Regions from separate parts of the Streptomyces sp. NPDC102437 genome, predicted to be linked through region 2. Evidence: riboswitches for the same ligand, from Rfam matches in the RefSeq annotation. Region 2 holds a riboswitch; each other region holds the start of a gene.
What was found. Region 2 has a riboswitch for cyclic di-AMP ahead of ACIRJP_RS11555 (M23 family metallopeptidase). Riboswitches for the same ligand answer to the same signal wherever they lie in the genome.

Region 1: linked by a shared signal. The riboswitch ahead of ACIRJP_RS21295 (M23 family metallopeptidase) and the one ahead of ACIRJP_RS11555 (M23 family metallopeptidase) in region 2 are both predicted to bind cyclic di-AMP.
Region 3: linked by a shared signal. The riboswitch ahead of ACIRJP_RS26235 (transglycosylase SLT domain-containing protein) and the one ahead of ACIRJP_RS11555 (M23 family metallopeptidase) in region 2 are both predicted to bind cyclic di-AMP.

Annotation. Positions count from the first base shown of each region.
Region 1 covers NZ_JBIWKI010000015.1:177,855-182,274, reverse strand. Annotated here, with positions in the region: gene ACIRJP_RS21300 (aldo/keto reductase) at 1-944, opposite strand, end outside; gene ACIRJP_RS21295 (M23 family metallopeptidase) at 1,071-2,165, opposite strand; cyclic di-AMP (ydaO/yuaA leader) riboswitch at 2,177-2,329, opposite strand; gene ACIRJP_RS21290 (PP2C family protein-serine/threonine phosphatase) at 2,603-3,763, opposite strand; tRNA gene ACIRJP_RS21285 (tRNA-Met) at 3,935-4,008, opposite strand; gene ACIRJP_RS21280 (SPFH domain-containing protein) at 4,024-4,420, opposite strand, start outside.
Region 2 covers NZ_JBIWKI010000007.1:111,717-116,136, reverse strand. Annotated here, with positions in the region: gene ACIRJP_RS11570 (GNAT family N-acetyltransferase) at 1-40, opposite strand, end outside; gene ACIRJP_RS11565 (HPr family phosphocarrier protein) at 214-495, shown strand; gene ACIRJP_RS11560 (GntR family transcriptional regulator) at 699-1,388, opposite strand; gene ACIRJP_RS11555 (M23 family metallopeptidase) at 1,614-2,423, opposite strand; cyclic di-AMP (ydaO/yuaA leader) riboswitch at 2,436-2,602, opposite strand; gene ACIRJP_RS11550 (M16 family metallopeptidase) at 2,874-4,256, opposite strand; gene ACIRJP_RS11545 (M16 family metallopeptidase) at 4,283-4,420, opposite strand, start outside.
Region 3 covers NZ_JBIWKI010000022.1:45,739-50,158, forward strand. Annotated here, with positions in the region: gene ACIRJP_RS26225 (hypothetical protein) at 81-401, shown strand; partial or broken gene ACIRJP_RS26230 (FAD-dependent monooxygenase) at 549-1,647, shown strand; gene ACIRJP_RS26235 (transglycosylase SLT domain-containing protein) at 1,693-2,184, opposite strand; cyclic di-AMP (ydaO/yuaA leader) riboswitch at 2,189-2,342, opposite strand; partial or broken gene ACIRJP_RS26240 (ABC-F family ATP-binding cassette domain-containing protein) at 2,905-4,420, shown strand, end outside.

The DNA of each region.
Region 1 (4,420 bases), on a different contig from region 2:
CAGGCGGATGCCTCGGTGAGTTCGGCCAGTTCCTGCTCGGTCAGGGTGAGGTCCGCGACGGCCAGCAGCGCGGGCAGCTGCTCGACCGTACGGGCCGAGGCGATCGGCGCGGCCACGGTCGGCCGGGAGGCGAGCCAGGCCAGCGCGACGGTCGCGATCTCCGCACCGCGCTCCTGGGCAACCTTGTCCAGCGCGGCCAGGACCTTCTGACCGCGCTCCGACTCCAGGTGCCGACGGGCGCCCTCTACCCGCGCGCTCTCCACCGACGTGCCCGGACGGTACTTACCCGTGAGGAAACCGGACGCCAGGGCGAAGTACGGCACAGCGCCGAGCCCGGCGCGGGCCACCGTGTCCTGGAGCTCGCCCTCGTACGTGTCGCGGGAGACCAGGTTGTAGTGCGGCTGCAGGGCGACGTAACGGGCCAGCCCCTCGCGCTCCGAGAAGTCCAGGGACGCCCGGAGCCGCGCGGGGCCGATGTTGGAGGCGGCGATCTCGCGGACCTTGCCCTCCCTCACCAGCTGGTCCAGGGCGGTGATGATGTCCTCGACCGGCACGGTCTCGTCGTCGAAGTGCGTGTAATAGAGATCGATGTACTCGGTGCCGAGCCGGCGCAGTGATTCCTCGGCCGCGGCCTTGATGTTGGCGGGCGCGAGCCCCTGGTACCGGGGGTGGGTACTGACCTTCGTGGCGACGACGATGTCGGAGCGGTTGCCGCGCGCGGCCAGCCACTTGCCGATGACGGTCTCGGACTCGCCGCCCTCGTTGCCCGGGACCCAGGCGGAGTACCCGTCGGCGGTGTCGACGAAGTTGCCGCCCGCCGCGGCGTACGCGTCCAGCACCGCGAACGACTGTGCCTCGTCGGCGGTCCAGCCGAAGACGTTGCCGCCGAGAGCGAGCGGGAAGACCTGGAGGTCGGAAGGGCCCAGCTTACGAAGTGAAGTCATAAGTGAATCAACGGATTCCGGATAACTCGCTATTCCGAATCACTCATGAGGCCGCCCGCGACCGACCGCCCACAACAGACCGGCAGCCCTGACGTCGGGGGGTGAGCGTCAGGACCGCCGGTGTTCTCAGGGGTTGAGGCCCTTGCCGCGGAGCCAGGCCATCGGGTCGATGCCCGTACCGGAGGCGGTGTGGACCTCCAGGTGGAGGTGGGGTCCCGTCACGTTGCCGGTCGCGCCGACCCGGCCGATGGTGTCCCCGGTGCTGACCTTCTGGCCGACGCTCACGCCGATCGAGGACTGGTGGCAGTACCAGATCTCCGTACCGTCCTCCAGCTCCAGCACGGTGCGGTAGCCGTACGAGCCGGCCAGGCCCGCCGACTTGATCGTGCCGCCGTGGACGGCCTTGATCGGGGTGCCGGTCGGAGCGGCGAAGTCGAGGCCGGTGTGGTAGCCGGAGGACCACATCGAACCGGCCTGGCCGTAGGTCGAGGTGATCGTGTACGAGAAGGTCGGGATGGCGTAGCTGGCGGCGAGCTTGGCGAGCCGGGCGGCCTCCGCCTTCTTCTTGGCCTCCTCCTCCGCCTTCTTCTTCTCGGCGGCGACCTTGGCCTTGGCCTCGTCCTGCTGCTTCTGGGCCTCGGCGGCCGCCTTCTCCGCGGCCTTCTTCTCCTCGGCCGCCTTGGCCTCGGCGTCGGCGGCGTCCTGCTGCTGCTCGGCCTGCTGGAGGATGCGGGCGCGGAGCGCCTCGCCCGCGTCCGTCGTGCCCTGCTCGGCCTCGGCGGTGGTGATTCCGGCGGTGGTGAGCGGGGCGGTGGCGGCCGCGACCTGGGTCTTGTCCGCCTCGGAACCGTCGGTGAACAGGGCGCCCACGCCGGGAAGGGACTTGGCGTCGGGGAGGTTGTCCGTGATGGCGTCGGGCATGGAGATGGAGACCGGCGGCTTGCTCTGCGCGGAGGCCATGCCACCCGCGCCGACCGCCGCTATGACGCCGACACCCAGCACCGTGGAGCTACGGGCGAGACCGTTGCGCTGCTTGGCGACGCGGTGCCTGCCGCGCACGGGGCGGACGGTCTCCTCGGTGGGGTTCCACTCGTCCCAGCCGCGGTCGGGCTCACTGGTGAACTCACCCGTGAAATTGCCGGTGAAGTCGCCTTCGGGCCCGGTGCCGTAGTCGTGATCGAACCGGGACGGGGCCTCGGGGGCAGGCTTGTTGGACGCCACGGGGGCGCACTCCTTTCCTTCCTTCTCGCCTACCGGGTTAGCTGACGGGTTCGGAGCAGGAAGGTCTCCTACGGGCCCCTCCGTCTCTCACGAGACACAGGTGTCCGATTCACCCCATGTAGGTGGTTCCCCGGTTCCCTTGCGGAATTCGGCGCTCGCGCACGGCGCCGCCACTGATGACGGCTGGGACGACCGCGCTGCGTTATCGAACGTTAATAGACACCGGGGCCGTATTCCAAGCTGTTCCCACTGATCGTTCACTTCCTTGGCCTGGACTTTACGGGACACAAGCGGGTGGAACCGGACGAGTTGACCGACCTTCAGTCACTACCCCGTTTCTGACGTTGCGTCAAACGTTATGCGGAGCGGCGCCTTTCGATTACGCACGGTGGCATCGGCCCGCCACGCCACCGTCCCTGTCCGTCCCTTCCGTCTTTTCACGTCTCCTCAGCACCGACGATCCGCACGGTCCTTCGCCGGTCCGGCTGCCCCTCGGCCGGACGTGCGACCGCGAGCAACGCCATGTCGTCGGTCGTCTCGCCGCCCGTGTGCAGGCGCACGTCATCGGTCAGGGCGGACAGCAGCTCCTCGGGCCCCGGGAAGATCCGCCCGCGCAGCCGGGCCGCCGGATCGTAGAAGACCCCCTCGGCGTCCCTCGCCTCGGAGAGGCCGTCCGTGTAGAGGAGCAGCGTCGTCCCGGCCGGCAGATCCCACTCGTCCGTGCACTCCGGCCACGCTCCCAGCCCCATCCCGATCGGCAGCGCGGGCACGGAGGGCTTCAGCACCTCCAGCGCCCCGTCCGGATGCAGCAGGATCGGCTCGGGGTGCCCGCGGTTGACGATCCGCACCAGGGGCAGCCCGTACGGGATCTCGGCCAGCACGGCGGTGATGAAGCCCTCCAGCACATCGAGCCCGCCCCGCCGCGCCTCCTCCCGCGCCAGCGCCCGCTCCAGCCGCCGCGCCACCCCCTCCAGCGAGGATTCCTGCTCGGCCGCCTCGCGGAAGGCCCCGATGACCACCGCCACCGTCTCGACGGCGTCGAGCCCCTTCCCCCGTACGTCACCGACCACCAGCCGCACCCCCTGCGGGGTGTCCGCCACGGCGAACAGGTCACCGCCGACGAACTCGTCCGCCTGTGCCGCCTCGTACCGCGCCGCGACATGCAGTCCGCCGATCCGGTCGGCCGGCTGCGGCAGCACCGCGCGCATGGCCGTCTCCGCGATGTACCGCGCGGAGGCCAGCTGCTCGTTGCCGCGCCGCACGACCCCGTTGATCACCACCGCAAGGACCGAGACGGTGGCCAGGGTGAGCAGCTCGATCAACGGCACGGCCTCCGGCAACGAGCTGGTGTACAGCCGCAGCGCGATGACGGCCAGCATCGCGGCGATAGCGGTGCGGACAGTGCTGGCCAGCGAGAAGAACGGGGCGGCGATCAGCGGAGCGGCCACGAACAGCGGGATGGCCGTGAAAATCGGCGGGGTGAGGGCGTCGAACACCAGCCCGCCGAGAATCATCAGGGCGGGCAGCATCCGTACGAACCGCCGGGTACCGGCACCGCCCCCGACATGCTTGCCGCGCCGCCTCTCCCGCTTCCACACCTGTGGTCTCCTGCCCGGTACGCGCGCGGCTGCGGACGGTACCGCGCCCCACCCCCAGGCTCGCCGGACCGGAACGGAGCGGCGAATCCTCTTCGGCCAATGGGGGGAATGGGCACAGCAAAACGAATCAGGCCCGGCACGCTGCATGCGTGCCGGGCCTGAATTCTTCAGTAGCGGGGACAGGATTTGAACCTGCGACCTCTGGGTTATGAGCCCAGCGAGCTACCGAGCTGCTCCACCCCGCGTCGGTGAACACAACTCTACGGCATCTCCGGCGCCCTTTTGACCAATCGGGTCCGCCCGCCCTTCATTCCGTCCTCCTGCCGCTTCACCGGGTCCACGCCCCGTTGCAGCGAGTGGAGGATCGCCAGCCCCTGGCCGACGACGCCCGCCGCCAACTCGTTGACGCCATCGGTGCCGTTGAGCACGGTGAGGTCGGCGCCGGACATGCCCCGGGCGGCGGCGTCGGCCAGGGCGGGCAGGTTCTCCACGATGCGGTTGGCGGCGATGAGCTCCTGGTTGCCGTCACGCAGCGACGCGGCGCGCGCACTGTTGGCGTCGGCCTGCGCCTGGGCGAGGGTCCGTTCGGTGTACGCGTTGCCGTCCGCCTCGAACTTCGCCCGGTCCCGGGCCGCCTCCGCCAGGGTGCGCTGCCGG
Region 2 (4,420 bases):
GATAAGCGTGATGCGGACTCTGCTCGGGCGCGGGCTGCATGGGCAAAGCGTACGGCTCTGTCAGCGGTCGCGTAGGTCCCGGGGCCGGGGCAGTCTGAGAGGGCCGATCGGCGGGGTCGCGGGCATTGCGGGCTGTTCCCCTGGTCGGCCGGAGCACCGCGCACCGCGTGAGAGACTGGTCTAGACAACTTTTGATTCGTGAAGGGCAGAACCATGGCTGAGCGCCGCGTCAACGTCGGTTGGGCCGAGGGCCTGCACGCCCGCCCCGCTTCCATCTTCGTCCGTGCCGCCACGGCTTCCGGCGTCCCCATGACGATCGCGAAGGCCGACGGCAACCCGGTGAACGCTGCCTCCATGCTCGCGGTCCTCGGTCTCGGCGCGCAGGGCGGCGAGGAGATCGTGCTCGCATCCGAGGCCGACAACTCCGAAGCGGCTCTGGACCGCCTGGCGAAGCTCGTCGCCGAGGGGCTCGAGGAGCTCCCGGAGACCGTCTGAATCATGTTCCGCGAAAGAGCCGTGGCACCCTGAACCGGGGCCGCGGCTCTTTTGTTTTCCGGAGCAGAGCCTCCGGCGAGGATTCGGATGAAACAATGCGGGCGGGCGGAGCGCGGGCACGCGAAATTCAGGTGGCGCGAAATTCGGTCCGAACCGGTGACGACATCCCGCCCGATTGCTTCCCTCTGTATACGGCGTAATTGTTAATTCCGGACGCCTGCGGTGTTTACGGAGTGTTGCGTGCTCCTCACCCCGCCGGGGGCGGCGGGCCCCCCTCGCAGCCGGTGCGCGGCCGCGGCCCGCTCCGCATGGTGCGCGGCCAGCGCCCTGGCCCGTTCCGCGTCGCCGCGCGCCACCGCGTCCACGATGGCCCCGTGCTCGGCCCAGGAGTCCACCGGGCGGGCAGGCTGCTCGACCGCGTACATCCAGGCGATCTTGTGTCTCAGCTGGGTGAGCAGCGCGATCAGGCCGGGGCTGCCGGAGGCCTGCGCCAGCGTCTCGTGGAACCAGCCGCCCAGCGCACGCAGGTCCTCGCCCTCGCCGCGCCGGGCCCGGTCCTGGCCGAGCCGCACGAGGCCGCGGAGCACCTTGAGGTGTGCTTCGGTGCGGCGTCGCGCGGCGCGGGCGGCGCCCAATGGCTCCAGCAGCGTGCGGACCTCCAGGAGGTCGGCCGCCTCCAGCTCGGTGGGCTCGGCGACGCAGGCGCCCGCGTGCCGGCGGGTGACCACGAAACCCTCGGACTCCAGGGTGCGCAGCGCCTCCCGTACCGGGACGCGTGAGACCCCGTAACGGCGGGCCAGCAGCTCCTCCCTGAGACGGCTGCCGCGTTCGAAGACACCGGAGACGATGTCGTCACGGATTGCCGTGCATACCGAATGCGCCGGAATGCGCATGTCCGAACCTCCGCCTCAATCCCCCGCGAAACGCGGCCGGCCGACGCCTGATACGCGACTCTATTGCAATGCGGCCGCATTTCCGATGCCGGGCAGAAATTCATGAATATATTTTGGCCACGGGGTGGCCGGGCGGGCAGTCGTCCCCCGCGGCCGGGCGGCGGGAATGCCGAAGGCCCCGGCATGCTGCCGGGGCCTTCGGACGAGGTGGTGCGTGGGCGTCGGTCAGACGTTGACGCCGTGGGCGCGCAGGTACGCGACCGGGTCCATGTCGGAGCCGTACGACGGGGTCGTCCGGGCCTCGAAGTGGAGGTGCGGCCCGGTGGAGTTGCCGGTCGAGCCGGACAGGCCGATCTGCTGGCCCGCGCGGACGCTCTGGCCGATGGAGACGCCGATCGAGGAGAGGTGGCCGTACTGCGTGTACGTGCCGTCCGTCATCCGGAGCACGATGTTGTTGCCGTACGCGCCGCCCCAGCCGGCCTCGACGACGGTGCCGGCGCCGACGGCGACGACGGAGCTGCCGGAGGCGGCGTGGAAGTCGATGCCGGAGTGGCTGCCGGAGGACCAGAGCGAGCCGCTGGACTTGTAGCCGGTGGTGACGTACGAGCCGGCGACCGGAAGCCGGAAGGCGCCCAGGCGGGTGCGCTCGGCGGACCGGGCGGCGCGTGCCTTCTCGGCGCGGGCCTCGGCGGCGCGCTTAGCTTCGGCCTTGGCGTTGGCCTTCGCCTCGGCCTTCTTCTTGGCCTCGGCCTTGCGGTGGGCCTCGGCCTTCGCCTTCGCCGCGGCGTCGGCCTGGTGCTGCTGGGCGTCGGCCTGGGCGTCGATCCGGTCGGCGAGGGTCTTGTCGATGGCGATGACCTGGCTGAGGCCTGTCTCGCTCACGGAGGGGGCGTCGGAGTCCGCTGCGAAGGCGGGAGCGGCCAGGCCGCCGATGACGCCGGTGGTGGCCAGAGCCGCGACGCCGACGACCTTCGCGCTGCGGCGCGTCAGTCGGCTCGGGGCACGGTGCTTCCCGGTGGCACGGGTGAACGCCATGGAGTGGCTGGTCCTTTCCTTCCTTCTCGCCTACCGGGTTAGCTGACGGGTTCGGAGCAGGAAGGTCTCCTACGGACGCACCGGCCCGTCCGGGCTCAGGCATCCGATTCACCCCAGGGACTTCATGGGTCCCCGGCTCCCCAGGCTCACGCCTGGCGGGGACTCGGCGATGACTGTCCGGTACGTCGCGGATGCGGCATACGAGTGACGGACAGTCGAGCCGACGCTAAGCGGGGTCACTTTCATTCACCAAACGGACAGGCCGTTTTGTAGCGCATCCCACAGGGCAGACAGGCAACCTCCCCCCAGAACGGACAAAAAGGAAGAACCTGGCGAGATCACACTCGCAAGGGTCTTCCTTCTGTCCCGGTATCTGCCGGTACAGCGAGAGTGGCGACGGGCAGGACGGGGCTGATGACCGGCCCCGCCCGGCGCCCGCCGGGCCACTCGTCAGCCGGTGACCACCGACACCTCTCCGATGCCCAGCGCCCGGACGGGCTCCTCGATCCGTGCCGCGTCGCCGACGAGGATCGTGACCAGCCGGTCACCCGGGAAAGCGTTGACGACCGCCGCGGTCGCCTCGACCGTGCCGGTCTCCGCGAGCCGGGCGTACAGATGTGCCTGGTAGTCGTCGGGGAGGTGCTGCTCGACCTGGTCGGCGAGGGTTCCCGCGACTGAGGCCGCCGTCTCGAACTTCAGGGGCGCCACACCCACGAGGTTCTGCACGGCCGTCTCGCGCTCCTCGTCGGTCAGCCCCTCCGCCGCCAGGGTCCGCAGCACGGTCCACAGGTCCTTGAGCGCCGGTTCGGTGGACTCCGTGTCCACCGAGCCGCTGATGGCGAGCATCGCGGCGCCGGTCGCCCCCGAGGCGGTGTCCGGGGCCGATGACCGCAGCACCTGGGCGAAGGCCCGTACGCCGTACGTGTAGCCCTTCTCCTCGCGCAGCACCCGGTCGAGACGGGAGGTGAGGGTGCCGCCCAGGCAGTACGTGCCGAGCACCTGGGCCGGCCACACGCTGTCGTGCCGGTCGGCGCCGATCCGGCCGATCAGCAGCTGCGTCTGCACCGCGCCCGGACGGTCGACGATCACCACCCGGCCGGTGTCGTCGGCGGTGATCGGCGGAGCGGGACGCGGGGCCGCGGTGTCGCCCGACCAGTCGCCGAGGGTGTCGGCGAGCAGCGCGTCCAGGTCGATGCCGGTGAGGTCACCGACGACCACGGCGGTCGCCGTGGACGGCCGGACGTGGGCGTCGAAGAAGGCGCGCACAGCGGCCGGGTCGATCCGCTCCACCGTCTCCTCGGTGCCCTGGCGCGGGCGCGACATGCGCGCCTCGGCCGGGAAGAGCTCCTTGGACAGTTGCTTGGCGGCGCGCCGGGCCGGGTTGGCCTGCTCGTGCGGGATCTCGTCGAGCCGGTTGCGCACCAGCCGCTCGATCTCGCTCTCGGCGAAGGCGGGCGCCCGCAGCGCCTCGGCGACCAGCGCTAGGGCCTTGGCCAGCCGGGAGGCCGGGACCTCCAGGGAGACCCGGACACCGGGGTGGTCGGCGTGCGCGTCGAGCGTGGCACCGCAGCGCTCCAGCTCGGCGGCGAACTCCTCGGCGCTGTGCTTGTCGGTGCCCTCGTTCAGTGCCCGCGACATGATCGTGGCCACGCCGTCGAGGCCCTCGGGCTCGGCGTCCAGCGGGGCGTCGAGGAAGATCTCGACCGCCACGACCTGCTGGCCGGGGCGGTGGCAGCGCAGCACCGTGAGGCCGTTGGGCAGGGCGCCGCGCTCGGGCGCCGGGAAGGCCCAGGGGCGGGCGGGGCCGGGGGCCGGCTGCGGGTGGTACTGCATCGAAACTCCAGTCGCGGCAGCGTCGGTCACTGGTCCGCCCCCTCGTGCGCGTCGGTGTCGTCGGCGTCGGTCGCCTCGGTCTCATTGGGCTCCGCGGCGTCCGCGGGCTCGGCCGGTTCGACCGGCTCGTAGACCAGCACCGCACGGTTGTCGGGGCGCAGCTG
Region 3 (4,420 bases), on a different contig from region 2:
AAGGAAGGGGCTGCCTGAGCGGGACCGACGTGCGGGGCTCACGGGTCGCGCAACCGCTGTCGTGGTGCCAGCCTGGAGTCATGGCTTGGGCGTCGTGGACGACTTGCGGTGTGTTCTCGGGACGCGGTGGCGTGCTCACGGACGAGGTCGGTGTGCTCTCCGGGGACTTGACAGTTCACACGACCTGGGCGGACGACTCGGCCCAGGTCACTGTGCAGTACACCGGTGCGATCGACTGGTTCACCATGTCGGGCAGTCCGGTGCCGTGCTGTTCGGAGGAGGAGAGCCGTAGCCTGCACGACGCGGCGGTGCAGGCGGTCCGGGGCGGGGAGGCGGCGACCGTTCCCGTACTGCCCCGCCGCGAACCACGGCGGCAGGCGGCGGAACCCGCCCAGGAGTGACATGGAGCCTGGCATCGCCCCGGGGCGTCGCCACGCCCCCATCGGAGCCGGAGTCGCGGAGGGCTGCGGCGACCAGCCCCGAGATCTCGTTCCCCGGTACTCCCCCGCCGCCCACCGGCCGGCCGAAGACCAGCCCGTCCACAAGGGCTGCGGCTCGTCGGCTGGAAGGTGATGGTCGTCGAACGCGCCCGCACCCTCGACGACGTGGGCGCGGGCATCTCCCTGCACGCCAACGGCATGCGCGCGCTGGACGCCCTCGGTGTCGGGGCGGCGGTGCGCGCGGCCGCGCGGCCCCAGTACACCGGCGGCACCCGCACCCCGGACGGCCGCCTGCTGGCGCGCATGAACGGTGCCGCGCTGGAACGGGAGCTGGGGACACCGATCGTGGGCATCCCCCGGGCCGAGCTGCACCGCCTGCTGCGCGCGGCCCTGCCTCCAAAGTCCCTGGTCATCGGGGCCGAGGTGACGTCCGTCGACCGGTCCGACGCCTCGCGGGTGCGACCGGCCGCCGGTGACACCCGGCTGGAGGCGGAGCTGGTCGTGGCCGTCGGCGGGATCGGCAGCCGGTTGCGCGGCCTGCTCTTCCCGGGACATCCCCCGTCCGGCCCACAGCGGCTCGACGGTGCTGCGCGCCATCACCGAGTCGCCGGTCGACCTGCGTGCCGACTTCGAGCTGACCTGGGGACCGGGGGCCGAGTTCGGCCGCATCGCCTTCGCCGACGGCAGGGCCGAGTGGCACGCGGTGCTCAACGCTCCCGCCGGTGTGCGCCATCCCGACCCGCTCGCGGAGGTCCGCCGCCGGTTCGACGGCTGGCACGACCCGATTCCCGCCCTGCCGGCGGCGACCCGGCCCGATGCCGTCCTGCACCATGACGTCCACGAACTGGTCGTCCCGCTTCCCTTCTACGTGGTGGGCCGGGTGGCACTGCTCGGCGATGCCGCGCACGCCATGACCCCGAATCTCGGCCAGGGGGCCTGCCAGGCACTGGAGGACGCGGCGACACTGGCCGCCGCAGTGTCCGGCGAAGCGACCGTCGAGTCGGCGCTCGGCAGCTACGACGCGGAGCGCCGACCCCGCAGCCAGTCGGTCGCGCGGGCCGCGCGGCAGGCCGGCCGGATGGGCCAGCAGCTGTCCCACCCGGCGGCCGTCGCGCTGCGCAACGCGGCGATGCGTCTCGCGCCGTCCCGTGTCACGGTCCGCACGATCCTCCGCCACACCGACTGGACACCCCCGAGGCTGGGCTGACCTCGGGACGGGGCACCCGGCGGTGCGGCGGCGGTGTCGCGTACGTCAGTAGGCCCCGAAGACGTTGTCGATGGAGCCGTACCTGGCGGCCGCGTAGTTGCACGCTGCCGTGATGTTGGCGACCGGGTCGTAGCTGTCCGTCGAGGTCCCGGGCACGTGGTAGGCCCGGAACGTCGGATCGATGATCTGGAGGAGACCCTTGGACGGCGTCCCGGCGGCGGCGTTCGAGTCCCAGTTGTTGATTGCCCGGGGGTTGCCGGACGACTCGCGCATGATGTTGCGGTGGATGCTGTCGTAGCTGCCGGGGATGTTGTGCTCGGCCATGACGGCCAGCGACTCCTTGATCCAGCCGTCCAGATCGTTGGTGTACGTCGCGGACTGCGCGGCCGGTGCGGCGGCGGACTGTGCCGGAGCCGCCGAGGCGGTGTGGGCACCGAGCAGCGGCAGCAGGAGCGCGGCGGCGCCGGTGCCCACGGCTATGAAACCGCGGGTCAGCGGGGTGGACTTGCGACGACGGTACGTACCCGTTGCGGACATGGTGGATTCCTCTCCGTCGCCTGCGGGGTGAGCTGTCGGGTTCAGGCTGGAGATGCCTGGCCGCACGCGAGCGCGGCTCCACCCCGAGCCGTTCCGGATTCCGGACCGGCGGCTTACCTGGGTCCCCCGCTCCTGCCGTGCATGGGTGGTCGGATGGTCGGACGGCGGCAGGATTCGGCGTTCCGTCCGGATTGACGGTGACCGTAGGCGAGAAGAGCCGAACGGGACAAGACCCCAATTTCCGAATGCAATTCGCCCACAAGATCGATTAACGGGAATTTCGGTAATCCACCTCACACCGCACGACCCGCTCCCCTTGCGCGGAAAGGGAACCGGCTCACGGGGCACGGCACCCCCCGGGCCCAACGTGACTCGCGCCACGAATTCACAAAAGCGGGCATTTCGCCCAGTGATCGCCAAGACCCGGTGACATTGCCTTTCCGCCCCCCGGTCGTTACAGTTTCGATGTCCTGTTATCTCCGATTGAGGTGGACGTTGCGCATCTGAGGTTCGCGAACATCACGCCGTACGGCTTTCCCCGTACGCCCGTCACGCAGTAGCAGTGCTTCGCACTGCCCGTGACCCCGCGTGGATGCGACCTCGGTGCATGAGCCGTCCTTCGCTCTTCAGGACCGCCGCACCTCCTTCCGCTGCCCGGTCGCCGCGTGGTGCTCGCATACGAAGCCCCCTTCACTGCGCTTGCGAATGCGAGGAACACTCATGGCGACACCCACCACCCCCCACGCCTCCCTCACCTGCTCGGCCCTGACCTTCCGGTGGCCGGACGGCACCACCGTCCTCGATGGTCTCTCGCTCAGCATCGGCCGGGGGCGCGTAGGGCTCGTCGGCGCCAACGGTGCGGGCAAGTCCACCCTGCTGCGGCTGCTCGCCGGTCAACTGCGCCCGTCCCAGGGGTCGGTGACCGTCGGCGGCAGTCTCGCCCACCTTCCGCAGAACATCACCCTCGACACCACACTGCGGGTGGACCGGGCCCTGGGCATCGCCGAGCGGCGCGACGCGCTGCGCGCCATCGAGGCCGGCGACGTCGACGAGAAGCACTTCGAGACGGTCGGCGACGACTGGGACGTCGAGGAACGGGCCCTGGCGACACTGGGATCGCTCGGTCTCGGCGGCATCGAACTCGACCGCGCCGTGGGGCAGTTGTCCGGAGGGGAGACCATCCTGCTCCGGCTGGCCGCGCTGCTGCTGGAGCACCCCGACGTCCTGCTCCTGGACGAGCCCACCAACAACCTCGACGTGTTCGCGCGCCGCAGGCTCTACGAAGCCGTCGACTCCTGGCGCTCGGGCGTACTGGTCGTGGTCAGCCACGACCGGGAACTGCTGGAGCGCGTAGACCGCATCGCCGAGCTCCGCACCGGTTCGGTGAACTGGTACGGCGGTGGCTGGTCGGCGTACGAGGAGGCCGTGGCCGCCGAACAGGAGGCCGCCGGCGGATGTTGCGGGCCGCCGAGGCCGATGTGCGCCGCCAGAAGCGTGAACTGGAGGAGACACAGGCGAAGCTGGCCCGGCGCCAGAGGAACGGCCGGAAGGCGGAGGCCGAGGGCGGCCTCCCGAAGATCCTGGCGGGCCGCCGGAAGCGATCGGCACAGGAGTCTGCGGGCAGGCTTCGCGGCGTCCACGAGGAGCGCCTCGGCGAGGCGCTCGAACGCCTGGAGGAGGCCGCCGACGCGATCCGCGACGACGCCGGGATCCGCGTGAGCCTCCCGCACACGGCGGTGCCCACCGGGCGCACCGTGCTGAGTCTGAACGGGCTGCGCCCCGGTTCGGGGGGCTGCGCGAGGGAACCCTCCAGGTGAACGGGCCGGAGCGCATCGCGCTCGTCGGCCGCAACGGCGCCGGTAAGACGACGCTGCTGCGCACGCTCACCGGTGAGCTGGCCCCGTTGTCGGGCGATGCCAGGACCTTCGTACCGGCGCGGTACCTACCGCAGCGGCTCGATGTGCTGGACGACAAACTGAGCGTCGCGGCGAACGTGGCCCGGATGGCGCCCGGTGTCACCGACAACCACATCCGCGCCCAGCTCGCGCGCTTCCTCTTCCAGGGCAAGCGCGCGGAACAGCCGGCGGCCACACTGTCGGGCGGCGAACGTTTCCGTGCCGCCCTCGCGGCGACGATGCTCGCCGCACCGGCCCCGCAGCTGCTGATGATCGACGAGCCGACCAACAACCTCGACATCGCCAGTGTGCGACAGCTGACCGGTGCGCTCGAGTCCTAC